Regions from separate parts of the Methylobacterium sp. WL7 genome, predicted to be linked through region 2. Evidence: riboswitches for the same ligand, from Rfam matches in the RefSeq annotation. Region 2 holds a riboswitch; each other region holds the start of a gene.

Region 1 (4,273 bases), on a different contig from region 2:
AGCGCGTCCAGGCGCGCTCATCTGCCTCGATGACGGCAGTGCCCACACCCGACTCGACCTGACGGAACGCGATACCGGGTTCGGACCAGGATGCGCCGTCCTGCGAGAACAGGATGGCGCCCTTAGCGGCCGAACCGCCCTCCCCGCCCGGGATCACGACGACGGACTGGACCGGGAAGCGGCCGCCGAGGTCGAGTTCCAGCCAGGTCCCATCCGCCTCGACGACGCTCTGCGGGGCGCGGCCGGCGGCGAGATCGACGAGGGCGGGTGTCGGGGCGTCTGCCGGGGCCATCGTGTCTCCGAAGCGGTCTGGACCGGACGCGGAGGACGCGGCCGGAAGGCGCGCCCGGCGGTGCCCGTATCGAACCCAGCCCGTCAAGCCCATGGGCCCGCCGTGAGGGCCGTTCCCGATCGGGGGGCAATCGGGAACGGCCCTCAGTTCTTGATGCAACGCGCTCGCTTACGCCGAACCGGTATCCACTTCGGCGGCGAGCACTCGAGACCGCCCGACCGTCTCATCCGCCCGACTTGGTCTTGAGCAGCAGGATATCGATATCCCGCTTCGGAACGTAGTCCCTCGCGATCATCTCGAAGGTCGTCGGGCCGGTCTTCTTCACCTCGGCACCGCAGAACGAGACCAGGGTCGCGGGATCGCCCTTGTCCACGACCAGCTTGAACACGCCGATCGGGCCGGCCCAGTCGCCCCCGGAGGTGATCACGTGGGAGAGGGATCGCTCGTAGGCCTGGAACGCCCGGCTGCCGTCGGCACTCGCCCGCCGATACAGGGCCTGGGCCACCCGCTCGAAGGTCGGGTCCGTGCAATATCGGATCGCGTAGTGCGCCTTCTGCGCCGGGTCGAGGGTCGGCGCGCCGTAGGACAGGCTCGCGAGACCCCCGAGGCTCGGAACGTAGCTCTGGCGGATCGCGATCTCGCGCCCGGCCGGGAAGACCTGCCGGCGCCAGAACTTCGATTTCAGCGTCCAGAGCGGGGCGTCCGCGATCGTCCCGTCCTTGTGCTCCTGCCGCTCCAGGATCCCGGCAGCGATCAGGTCGCGGCGCTGGCGCTCGCCGAGCCGGCGCAGGGCCGCTTCCGTCGCCGCGGTGGTCGGCACGAGCGGGATCCCCAGTGCCTTGAGCTCGGCGGTGATCTCCACGGGCGGTGTGGCGCTCCGCATCAGGAAGGCCCGCTGCTCGACCTGCGCTTCGACCGGCTCGCCATCGACCGCGGCCTGGAGCTTCAGGAAGTTGTCGTGGGCCGGATCGGGAATCGAGACCAGCATCTCGGAGTCGCCGGTGATGTCGGGCATCGGGAACGTGATCGTGGTCTCGATGTCGGCATCGGTCTGGTTCCGGAACCGATAGTCGATCCGCACGGCCTGCTCCGAAAGGTACAGCTCCTCCGCGGCCAGGGCGATCCTGTCGGTCTTCCCCACGACAAGCCCCCCGGCGACGAGCGCGGCGGCGCGGTCGTCGGCCCGGACCGGAAGGGACGCCGCCGCCAGGATGGCGAGGGCCAGCGACAAGGTACGCATCGACATCAACGCTCACGGGTTCGAGAATCGGATACGGACCGGGATCGTCCACGCCGGCCGTTACACGGCGCCGGTGCTGACGGCCAAGCTGCGACGGCGGAAGCGCGCGTCGGCGACTCGCGCCCGGACGCGTTTCGACGCGCCCGGTGACCGCCCGACCCGCATATCCGCGCCGTACCCCAAGAGTCGGAAACGATTCCGCTTCGCGTCCGTTGTGCGAGAGCTTTCATGCGTCTACAACGATGGCGTGACGGTGCCCCGGTGACTGGGTGAAAAGGGAATGCGGTGAGGGGTGCGAACCTCGAATCCGCGGCTGCCCCCGCAACTGTGAGCGGCGAGCGTCTGCCAGTAGGCCACCGGAGCGATCCGGGAAGGCGGCAGGCGCGCCGAGCCGCGAGCCAGGAGACCTGCCGTCACGACGAGATCCCGCAATGCCGCCGGTGGGGCGGCTGGAGACATGTTGATGACTACCTCGACCCTCGCCCCCGTCGCCACCGGCACCCGCGCCGGAGAGCGCCCGGTCGCCGTCGCGCTCGCGGCCTTCCTGGGCCTCGGCCTGCTGTTCATGGCGGGCTTCTCGCCGGCGATCGCGCTGCACAACGCCGCGCACGATTTTCGGCACACCCAGAACTTCCCCTGTCACTGACGCCCCTGGCGCAGGGATGATCATCCGGCTTCTGTCGGCGGCCCTGGCCGCCGGCTTCCTCGCGGCCGTCGTCGTGACGGGCCTCGAGTTGACGCTGACCTCACCGCTGATCGTGGCGGCCGAGCGCTACGAGACCAAGCAGACGCATCAGGCCGACCGGGGCCTTCCGGTCGTGCTGGCGCATGCCGGGCACGATCACGCTACCCCCGACGCCGCGCCCGAGTGGCAGCCCGCTGAGGGCCTGCCCCGGATGGCCTTCACGGCTCTGGCAACGCTCATGGGCGGGGTCGGCTATGCCCTCCTGCTCGGCGCGGCGATCCTGGCCTGCGGCCGTGAGCCGACGCGTCAGGTCGGTGTGGCGTTCGCGATCGCGGGCTTTGCCAGCGTCGCCCTGGCCCCGGGCCTGGGATTGCCGCCGGAATTGCCGGGCAGCGAGGCGGCACCGCTCGCCGCCCGACAGGCGTGGTGGGTCATGACCGCCGCCGCCACCGGGATGGGCTTGTACCTGATCACGATCCGGCGCTCACTGATCGCGATCCTGGGCGGGCTCGTGCTGATCGTGGCACCGCACGTCGCCGGCGCGCCGCTGGCTTCGGAGGTGTCCTCGGAGCTTCCCGCAGCGCTCGCGGCGCAGTTCGCGGCGCGTTCGCTGGCGATCAGCTTCGTCTTCTGGATGCTGATCGGCCTCGGCTTCGGCTGGGCCTGGCAGGCTCTCGGCCACGGAAGCGCGCGCGGGACGGCCCATGCCTGAGGCCGTCCTCCCCGAGACCGTCCTCTACGTCTGCACGACCTGCCGCCGCCCGGGCGACGATCCGGACGGGCCCCGAGCCGGCACGCGCCTGCTCGATGCCCTGCACGCGTGCAACACGGCCGGGCAGTTGCGGATCGAGGGCGTCGAGTGCCTGTCGGTGTGCAAGCGGCCCTGTTCAGTGGCGGTCGCATCCGGGAACCGCTGGACCTACGTCTACGGCGACATGGACCCGGCCGAGTCGGCAACCACCATCCTGGACGGACTCGCGGCCTACGTGGCGACGCCGGACGGCATCGTGCCCTGGCGGGAACGCCCCGCCGCATTCAAGACCGGCGTGATCGCCCGCATCCCGCCCTTTCCCGATCCCCGCCCGCGTCCGGCCGGCACCTTGGAGGCTGCGGAATGACCATCGTGACCAAGATTCCCTGCACCATCGTCACCGGCTTCCTTGGGGCCGGCAAGACGACGCTGGTCCGCCACGTCATCGAGAACGCCAAGGGCCGCCGCCTGGCGATCCTGGTCAACGAGTTCGGCGATGTCGGCTTCGACAAGTCGTTCCTGGCCGCCTGCGGCGTCGAGGGCTGCACCGAGGATTCCATCGTCGAGCTGCCGAACGGCTGCATCTGCTGCACGGTCGCCGACGACTTCGTGCCGGCGCTCGAGAGCCTGCTCGGTCGCGCTGAGCCGCCGGAGCACATCCTGATCGAAACCTCCGGCCTCGCCCTGCCGAAGCCGCTGGTCCAGGCGTTCCAGTGGCCGGCGATCCGCTCGCGGGTCACCGTTGACGGCGTCGTCGCCGTGGTGGACGGGCCGGCCGTGGCGGCGGGTGCCTTCGCGGAGGATCCCGAAGCTCTGGCCGCCCAGCGCGCCGCCGACACGGCGGTCGATCACGACAACCCGCTGGAAGAAGTGTTCGAAGACCAGCTCCTCTGCGCCGACCTCGTCGTGCTCAACAAGTCCGACCTGCTCGACGCCGAGACCCGCGCCCGGGTTCGTGCCGAGGTCGAGGCGCAGCTGCCCCGCGCCGTGAAGGTGGTGGAGACCGAGAACGGCGCAATCGACCCGCTGGTGCTGCTCGGGCTCGGCGCCGCGGCCGAGGACGACCTCGACGCCCGCCCCTCGCATCACGGAGACGGCGAGGACCACGACCACGACGACTTCGAGACCGTGGCCCTGCCGATCCGCCCCGCCGTCACCGCCGGCGACCTCGCGGCCCGCGTCGAGAAGGCCGCCGAGGCCGCGGGCGTGCTGCGGATCAAGGGCTTCGCCGAGGTCGAGGGCAAGGCCATGCGCCTCGTGGTGCAGGGCGTCGGCCGGCGCGTCGCTCACCATTTCGACCGGCCC
Region 2 (4,273 bases):
GCGCGAGACGTAGGCGTAGGTGATCTGGTCGGACCGGCTGTTGGTCAGGTTCAGCACGTCGAGGGAGACGCTGACCCCGTTCTCGAAGGCGTAGCCGACCCGGCCGTTGAACAGGGCGGTCGGGCGCGAGCGGATGGAATTGTCCTCGATCAGCGGGCGCGGCCCGAAATACCGGAACCGCAGGGAGCCGAACCAGCCGAGCGGCTCGCCGAAGGTGATGCCGGCCGACGCGATGGTGGTGGGCGCCTCCGGCACCCGAGTGCCGACCGGGTCGACGTCGGAGAACCGGGCGTTGGTGATCGTCAGGTCGCCCTCCAGCGACAGGAACGGCGTGAGCGCGTAGCGGTTCGTCCACTCGACCCCGAAGCGCCGGGTCGGGCGGCTCGGCTCCGTGGTGCCGGTGTCGCCCTGGAACAGGTTTTCGGACGCGAAGTCGAGCCGGAACAGGGCGAGGCTCGTCTCCAGCCCGGCGATCGAACGGTTGCGCAGCCCGACCTCGTAGCCGGTCGAGGGCACCAGGAACGGCGCGCGGGCGATGTTGAACAGGGGGCTCGCCGGATCGACGGTGGCGGTCACCCCGCGCACGTCGTTCGAGTGGAAGCCGCCGCCGTAATTCACGTAGAGTTCGGTGTCGAACCACGGACCGAGGGTCAGGCCGAGCTTCGGGTTGACGATGGCATCGCGCGCCCGCCCGGAATTGGCCGGCGTGTCCGAGGCGACGCGGGCCGCGTAGCCGTCGGCGCGGAAGCCGAGGCTGGTGCGCAGCCAGTCGGTCCAGCGCACCCGGTTGTCGAAATAGAAGGCCCCGCTCGTCTCCAGCACCCGGTCGTCGAGCACCCCCGAGCGGTATTGCCGGTTCGTCGTGTTGAACAGCCCGACCCGGATGCTGTCGGTCCGGGTCTGCACGCCGACCTCGTTCTCCATCGGGCGCCCGAACAGGTCGCCCTGGAAGATGTGCAGCGCCTCGCCGCCGCCGATGATGCGCTGGTCGAGCTGGTGGAACTGGTCGCCGCTGACCGGATCGTTGAGGACATAGGTGAAGTCGTTGAACAGGTTGAGCTGCGAGCGGATCACGTAGGCCGAGGCCCGGGTCAGGCCGGTTTCGTCGGTGCTGCTGAAGCGGCCGGACAGCGAGAAGCGGCTCGTATCGCCGCCATCCGTGGGGTTGATCGTGCCGTAGCGGCCGATCAGCCCCTGCGCGACCGCCCGCTCGGGGATCTGGTTGGTGGCGGTCCAGCGGCCCGCATAGGCCATGCCGGTGACCGAGAATCCGTCGAGCGCCGTGCCCTGGCTGTAGCGGGCGACGGTGCTGATCTTGCGCAGGGCGTCCGGGACCACCCAGGGCCCGTCATAGACCTGCGCGTCACCCGCAACCAGAAGGTTGCCGTCGCCGAGCGGGGTCGAGGCGATGCTGAGCGCCCGCTTGTAGCCGAAGCTGCCGATGGCGGTGAGCGCGAGGTTCTTCTGGACGGTGTCGAGATAGTCGATCCGCACCGAGCCGGCGGAGGCGAAGTCGCCGTCGCGGACGAAGTACGGCCCCTTGTGGAACTCCACCGCGCCGACGAGTTCGGGGATCAGGAAGTTGATGTCGGCATAGCCCTGGCCGTGGGCGTGGGTGCGCATGTTGAGCGGCATGCCGTCCAGGAACAGGGCGATGTCGGTGCCGTGATCGAGGTTGAAGCCGCGCAGGAAGAACTGGTTGGCCTTCCCCTCCCCGCTGTGCTGGGTGACGATCAGGCCCGGCACCGCCTCCAGCACCTCGCCGGGACGCGTCACCGGCCGGCTGTTGAGCTGGGCGCCCGTGATCACCCCCGCGCTGGCGGAATCCACGGTCAGGAGCGGGCCGCCGATGCCGGTCACGCCGCCGACATAGCCGGCACTCGCGGCCACCCCGCCCCGCGGCGGCGCGGAAGGCTCCGCGGTGACCGAGATCTCGTCGAGCGTCGCCTCGGCGTCCGGGCTCGGCCGGGTTCCGTCCCGGGCGGAGGCCGCCGGAGGCAGCAGGGCGAGGGCCGTCAGCACGGACAGTTTCAAGAGCGCACAGCGCGGGACAGGATGGGGCACCGGACCTCGGGCGACGGCAGTGGCACGTCACCGCGAACGAGGCCGCGCCGACCGCGCTCGCGCGGGCGTCCCGGCACCCGCCAGGACACCCCGCCCAGCGCGTTTCGCGTGTGACCACGACGGACGGCAGGTCTCCTGGCTCACGGGTCGCAGCCCTCCCGTCGTCTTCCCGGGCGAGGCGGCCCAGTGACGTGGTGACGAGAAGGCTCACCGCTTACAGTTGCGGGGGCAGCCGCGGCTTCGGGGAAGCCCCCCTCACCGCGTTCCCTTTTGATCCCCGAAGGGAACCGTCCCGGCCACATTCCGGCCAAGGCGTGGGTCCCGTCAACGTCCCGGCACCGGTTGGCGGCGTGTGTGTCTATCGGATGACACCGGGCCCCCGCCCGGCTCCCGGTTCCGCCGGAAGAATCCGCCGCCCGCGGGGCTGCTCCCTCGGATCCCGGACGCTCGGGGGCGACGCTATGGTTTTGGCACCGCAGCGTTTTTCCGGCCGGACCTGCGGCTCCCGCTGCGGCCCCGGTCCGTCCCCCGGGGGGCCGCGTTCCAGGGCCATCCGCCGGTCCGCCAGCGCGGGCAGGCCGGCGTTCGGGGCGGTCCACGCATGACGGCCCGCCACATCCTCGCCGCGAACGTGCACACAAGCTTGGCGCGTACAACGATCGAGTGTGGCGACGCCGGGATGGGCGATCGCCCTGCCCCGAGGCCGGAGGACGGAGCGCTGATGCATGCAGGGTAGCGAGAGGATCAAGGCCGTTTCCGGGCTGGTCGCGCTGGCGCTCGCCGGCGGGCTCGGTGCGTGCAACACCGCGTCACCCCTGACCACAGGATCGATCCCCGACCGCAAGCCGTCGATGGTGGTCACCGACGCCGAGCGCGACTGCCTCGGCCGGGCCATGTATTTCGAATCGAACCGCAGCGACGAATCCGGCCTGCTGGCGGTCGGCACCGTGGTCATGAACCGGATGGAGGCCGCGATCTTCCCGGGCGGCATCTGTGCCGTGGTCGGGCAGCCCGGGCAGTTCGCCCCCGGCGTCCTGACCAAGCCGATGCAGGACCGCGACCTTCAGAAGGTGGCCGACGCCGCCGACGCGGTGCTGGCGGGCGAGCGGCACCCGAAGGTCGGGAAGGCGATGTATTTCCACACGGCCGGCCACCACTTCCCGTACAAGAACATGCACTACGTGGCCGTGGCCGGCGGCAACGCCTTCTACGAGAAGCGCAACACCCGCGCCGCCAAGGCGGAAACGCCGGCGCCCGCCGCCCTGCCCCCGTCGGTGTCGAGCTACGCGGCCGGCCCGGCTGCGCCGACGCGCTAAAGCCGTGCCCGACCGCGTTGGGTCGGGAACGGCTCTAAGCTCTTGTTTTGACGCGCGTTCCTGCGACGAACCGGAGCCACGTCGTCGGAGCGCGACCTCGAGCCGCGCGCGGCAGGCGCAACGATCCGGACGGCCCTGCCGGATCCGGATCGCGGTTCCAGCCGGGGTCCCTCCCCTTTTCGCGCGCCTGCGCCCCGTGACAATCCGCTCGCGTCGCGTGCGGATCCCGCCGCGCCCGATACATCGGGACGCGGTTCCCGCCAGGGACGCGGATCCACCGGCATAGAACGAGCCGGTGTTGTCGATCGCACCATCTTGACCGGTCATGGCAGATGAAGTGACATCGCGCGCGACGGTAAATCTGTTGATCGGCTTCGCGACCCGCGGAGGCGCGATTTACATCGCCGGACGACGCCTTAGCTTGTCGGTTAGAACTACCCACGAATCACGGATCTGCCGCCGATGATCGCCCACAGGGTAGCGCTCGCTGGTGCGGTCCTCATCCTGAGCATCGCACCGGCAGCCTCTCAGTTGCGCCGCCCGATGACCTGTACGGAGGACGTGTCGGTGGGGCTCGACGCGGCCCCGGGCCCCGAGGGCGCGAAGCCGCAGCCGCACCGGGCGCGGACCTTCTCGATGGTCTCCGGCGGCGGCTTGCTGACCGTCCTCTCCGCCGGGCGCTCCGACTATTACGAATGTCAGGTGGCGTCGCCGCGCTTGAACGAACGGACGCCGCGCAACGCGATCAAGTGCCAGAACGGCGTGTATTTCCTTCTGATCGACCTGAACAAGCTGAACTTCGTCGAGGCGCAGCTGAATCCGGAGGACCGCGGCGAGATCAGGATGAGCTACGGAAGCTGCAAGATCCTCTGACGGCGCTCAATCCATCCGGA
Region 3 (4,273 bases), on a different contig from region 2:
AACCTCGCCGCGAAGTCCGGGCCGGTTCGCCCGAGGGATCGCGGCACGGCCGCGACGACCGACGCCGTCGGCAAGAACCGGCCAAGCGATCGGCCAAGTGACCGGCAAAGTGAAAGGATGACAGACCATGTCGAGACGGATCGCGATGCTCGCGCTCGCAGGCGCCCTGCTGGGGAGCGCGCCCGCCTCCGCCGGCCCGATCGATAGCGGGCCGCTCGCGGATTTCCTGAACGTCTTCCGCAGCCAGGCGATCCCGCGCGAGACGATCGGCTGGAACAGCACCGAGAAGCCCGGCACCATCGTGATCTCCACCCGCCAGCGCCGGCTCTACTACATCCTCGGGAACAGCGAGGCGATCCGCTACGGCGTCGGCGTCGGCCGGCAGGGCTTTTCCTGGTCCGGCACCAAGACGGTGACGATGAAGAAGGAATGGCCGGCCTGGCGCCCGCCGCAGCAGATGCTGGCCCGCCGCCCGGACCTGCCGCGCTTCATGGCCGGCGGCCAGGACAACCCGCTGGGCGCCCGCGCCCTCTATCTCGGCTCTTCGCTCTACCGGATCCACGGCTCGAACGAGCCCGAGACGATGGGCGCCGCGGTATCCTCGGGCTGCATCCGCATGACCAACAAGGACGTGGTCGATCTCTACGACCGGGTCCGGGTCGGCACCAAGGTGGTGGTGCGGGACTGACCTGCGAGAGCGCGGGAAGTCTGTCGGCAGGCGAGGGTTGTGTGTCGGCCTGGGCGCGCGAAGTTTGTCGGCGCGCGTACAGGCCAGCCCGATCATCGAGTTCCGGCCCCGAATGCGTGGGTGGCCTGCTGCCGGTTCCTGCTGCGGCTGTACGCGGACGGCGGCTATCAGGGGCCGGCGTTTAAGGCCGGACTGCGCCGGGCATGCCGTCGGCTCAGGCTGACGATCGTCAAGCGCTCCGATTAGGCCAAGGGCTTCGTCGTGCCGCCCAAGCGCTGGATCGTCGATCCTTCGACAGGCTCAGGATGAGGGAACGTTTGCTTGGCTCAACCGGTGTCGGCGCTTGGCCAAGGACCGGGAATGCCGCTCACGCACAGCCCGCGCCTTCCTCTTGCTCGCCTCAATCCGCCTGATGACATGAAAGCTCTGCCAAACAACACAATGATCTCGGACAGACTCTAAGGACCGCCCAAGGAACCGCGCTGTCGCATCTTGGATACACCGGTACATAGAACCTGCTTTTCGAGTTGACGCGATGCGGCAATGCGGCTGATGGTAATCGTGACGGTTCCCCTCGGGGATCAAAAGGGAACGCGGTGAGGACCAACCCATGAGGGTCAGTCCGATGCCGCGGCTGCCCCCGCAACTGTAAGCGGCGAGCTTTCTCACCACCACGTCACTGGGCGGCCTCGCCCGGGAAGACGGTGAGGCGGCGACGACCCGCGAGCCAGGAGACCTGCCGTCAGTCGTGGTCACACGCGAAACGCGCTGGGCGGGGTGCCCCGGCGGGTGCGGAAGCATGCGCGTGCGTATGGCTTCGGCCTCGTTCGCGGTGACGTGCCACTGCCGTTGCCCGAGGCCGTCCGCTTTGTCCCGTTCCGCGTCGATCCCGATCCTGCCCGTGCTGGCGCTCGCCTGTGCGTTTCCCTCCCTTGCCACCGCGCAGGCCGCACGGTCCGAAGAGGCCGCCGTGGTTCTCGACGCGCTCTCGGTCGAGGGTACCCTTACCGCCACGCCGACCTACCGGGTGCCGGAGCTCTACAGCGGCACCAAGACGATCACGCCCCGCCTCGACCTGCCGCAGCAGGTCGACGTGATCCCCCGGGAAGTCCTGATTGACACAGCCGCGACCCGCGTCGAGCGCGCGCTCGATTACGTGCCCGGGGTCGGAAAGCAGAACGACTTCGGCGCCCAGAACCTCGCCCTCTACTCCGTTCGGGGATTCGCGACCCAGGACATCTTCTTCAATGGCTTCAACATCGCCCGCGGCTACAACGGCGCCCCCGACACCCAGAACGTCCAGTCCATCGAGGTCCTGAAGGGCCCGGCCGGCGCCCTCTACGGCCGCAGCGATCCGGGCGGGACCGTCAACATCCTGACCAAGCAGCCCGTAGCCCGACCCTTCGTCGAGATGGGCACGCTGTTCGGCAGCTTCGGCACCGCCCGCACCACGGTCGATGCCGGCGGCGCACTGAGCGAGGACGGCAGCGTGCTCTACCGCTTCAACGGCGTCCTCGCCCGCCAGGACAGCTTTCGCGACTTCGTCGGCGGCGACCGGGTGCTCCTGGCGCCCGTGGTGAGCTGGCAGGTCACGCCCGACACCAAGATCACGTTCGAGGCGCAGTACCTGCGCAACCGCCAGACCTTCGACCGGGGCACCGTCGCGGTGAACAATCGCCTCGGCCTCGTCCCGCGCTCGCGCTTCTTCGGCGAGCCGGGCGACGATTCCGTGTCCGAGAGCGCGCTCCTGCAGGTGCGGCTGGAGCACGCCTTCAACACCGACTGGCAGCTCCGCGTCGCCACCCACCTCAACACCGGCAGCCTGACCGGCCTGCAGACCGGCGCGACCGGCATCCTCGACGACGGGCGTACGCTCTTGCGCGAGTTCCGCCGGCACGACTTCACCTGGGGCGTCGCCATCGGCCAGGCCGAACTCGTCGGGCGCTTCGAGACCGGGCCCATCGCCCACACCCTGCTGCTCGGCCTGGAGCACGAGCGCTACAACAGCACCGAGAACCTGCTGCGCTCGACCCCGCGCCTCGACCCCTTCGCCATCGACCTGTTCAACCCCGTCTACGGGCAGGCCAAGCCTCCGTTCACGCGCCGCTACAGCGCCAGCGAGAACGTCGGCAACACGGCGGTCTACCTCCAGGACCAGATCGCGCTCAGCCCGGAATGGAAGCTGCTGCTGGGCAACCGCACCGACTTCTACAACCAGACCTTCCGGGACAAGGTCGCGGACGAACGGACCGAGCAGGACCGCACCGGGTTCTCGCCCCGCGCCGGCCTCGTCTACCAGCCGCTGTCGTTCCTGGCCCTCTACGGCAACGTCGCCGCCTCGTTCCGCCCGAACACCGGCTTCGACAGCGCGTCCCGGCCCTTCGCGCCCGAGACCGGGTTCGCCTACGAGGTCGGGGCCAAGCTCGACCTGTTCGACGGCCTCAGCGTGACGGCCGCCGCCTTCCACATCGAGAAGGAGAACGTGCTCACCACCGACCCGGCGGACTTCTTCTTCCAGATCGCCGCCGGGGCGGTGCGCAGCCAGGGCTTCGACGTCAGCCTGGTCGGGCAGGTCACGCCGGAGTTCCGGGTGATCGGCGGCTATGCCTTCATCGACGCGGCGGTCACCCGCGACGAGGTGCTGCGGGTCGGCTCGCCGCTGCTCAACATCCCGCGCCACAGCGGCTCGCTGCTCGGCATCTACGAGATCCAGGCGGGCGACTGGAAGGGTTTTGGGATCGGCGGTGGGTTCCGGGCGGTCGGCTCGCGGCTCGGCGACACCGGCGTCGAGAGCTTCCGCTTGCCGGGTTACATCCTGACGGACGCGCTGGCCTACTACCGCTACGAGAACCTGCGCTTCGGGCTCAACGTCGACAACATATTCGACGCGACCTCCTACGAGCGCTCCTACAACACCTTCTGGGTCGGCGTCGGCGAGCCTCGGCGGGTCACCGTGAGCATGACGGCACGGTTCTGATGAGGATGCATCCCGGAACGTCCAAGGTGTCGGCGTGCGCACCGGCCGCGTCAGGCCGCATCGGCTCCATCGATGCCCTGCGCGGGCTGGTGATGGTGCTGATGCTCCTCGACCACCTGCGCGAGACCTGGTTCCTGCACGTGCCCGTGGCCGACCCCATCGACGCCCGAACCGCCCTGCCGGCCGTGGCCCTGGCTCGCCTCGTCGTCAGCCTGTGCGCGCCCATCTTCATCGCGCTGACCGGCGTTGCCGCATTCCTGTTCGGTACCCGGCACACGCTGGCCGAGACGCGGGCCTACCTGCTGAAGCGTGGCCTCGTGCTGATGGCGCTGGAGGTCCTCTACCTGTCGGAACTGTACTGGGGCGTGGCCAGTCCGACGCTCTGGCTGCAGGTCATCTGGTGCATCGGCGTCTGCATGATCGTCCTGGCGGCCCTGATCGGTCTGCCACGCCCGGCTCTGTTCGCGGTCGGGCTGTTGATCGTCTGCAGCCATAACCTCCTCGACCCTCTCCACCTCCAGCCGGATCAACCGCTCTTCCCGGTCTGGGCGATGCTGCACCAACGCGACGTCATCGCGTTGCCGTTGGGTCTGGTCGCCAAGACGACC

What was found. A riboswitch is a leader RNA that binds a small molecule or an ion and turns the genes downstream of it on or off. The one in region 2 is predicted to bind cobalamin.
Region 1: linked by a shared signal. The riboswitch ahead of FV233_RS06135 (CbtB domain-containing protein) and the one ahead of FV233_RS22890 (TonB-dependent receptor) in region 2 are both predicted to bind cobalamin.
Region 3: linked by a shared signal. The riboswitch ahead of FV233_RS18975 (TonB-dependent siderophore receptor) and the one ahead of FV233_RS22890 (TonB-dependent receptor) in region 2 are both predicted to bind cobalamin.

The regions. Positions count from the first base shown of each region.
Region 1 is NZ_VRVG01000013.1:59,722-63,994, reverse strand. Features, by position in the region: gene FV233_RS06145 (coagulation factor 5 8 type domain-containing protein) at 1-292, opposite strand, end outside; gene FV233_RS06140 (DUF4424 domain-containing protein) at 516-1,538, opposite strand; cobalamin riboswitch at 1,767-1,962, shown strand; gene FV233_RS06135 (CbtB domain-containing protein) at 1,996-2,178, shown strand; gene FV233_RS06130 (CbtA family protein) at 2,195-2,929, shown strand; gene FV233_RS06125 (DUF1636 domain-containing protein) at 2,922-3,335, shown strand; gene cobW (cobalamin biosynthesis protein CobW) at 3,332-4,273, shown strand, end outside.
Region 2 is NZ_VRVG01000118.1:4,252-8,524, forward strand. Features, by position in the region: gene FV233_RS22890 (TonB-dependent receptor) at 1-1,932, opposite strand, end outside; cobalamin riboswitch at 2,172-2,371, opposite strand; gene FV233_RS22895 (cell wall hydrolase) at 2,790-3,380, shown strand; gene FV233_RS22900 (hypothetical protein) at 3,843-4,253, shown strand.
Region 3 is NZ_VRVG01000080.1:15,269-19,541, reverse strand. Features, by position in the region: gene FV233_RS18980 (L,D-transpeptidase) at 128-688, shown strand; partial or broken gene FV233_RS31235 (transposase) at 824-1,109, shown strand; cobalamin riboswitch at 1,237-1,447, shown strand; gene FV233_RS18975 (TonB-dependent siderophore receptor) at 1,557-3,665, shown strand; gene FV233_RS18970 (heparan-alpha-glucosaminide N-acetyltransferase domain-containing protein) at 3,692-4,273, shown strand, end outside.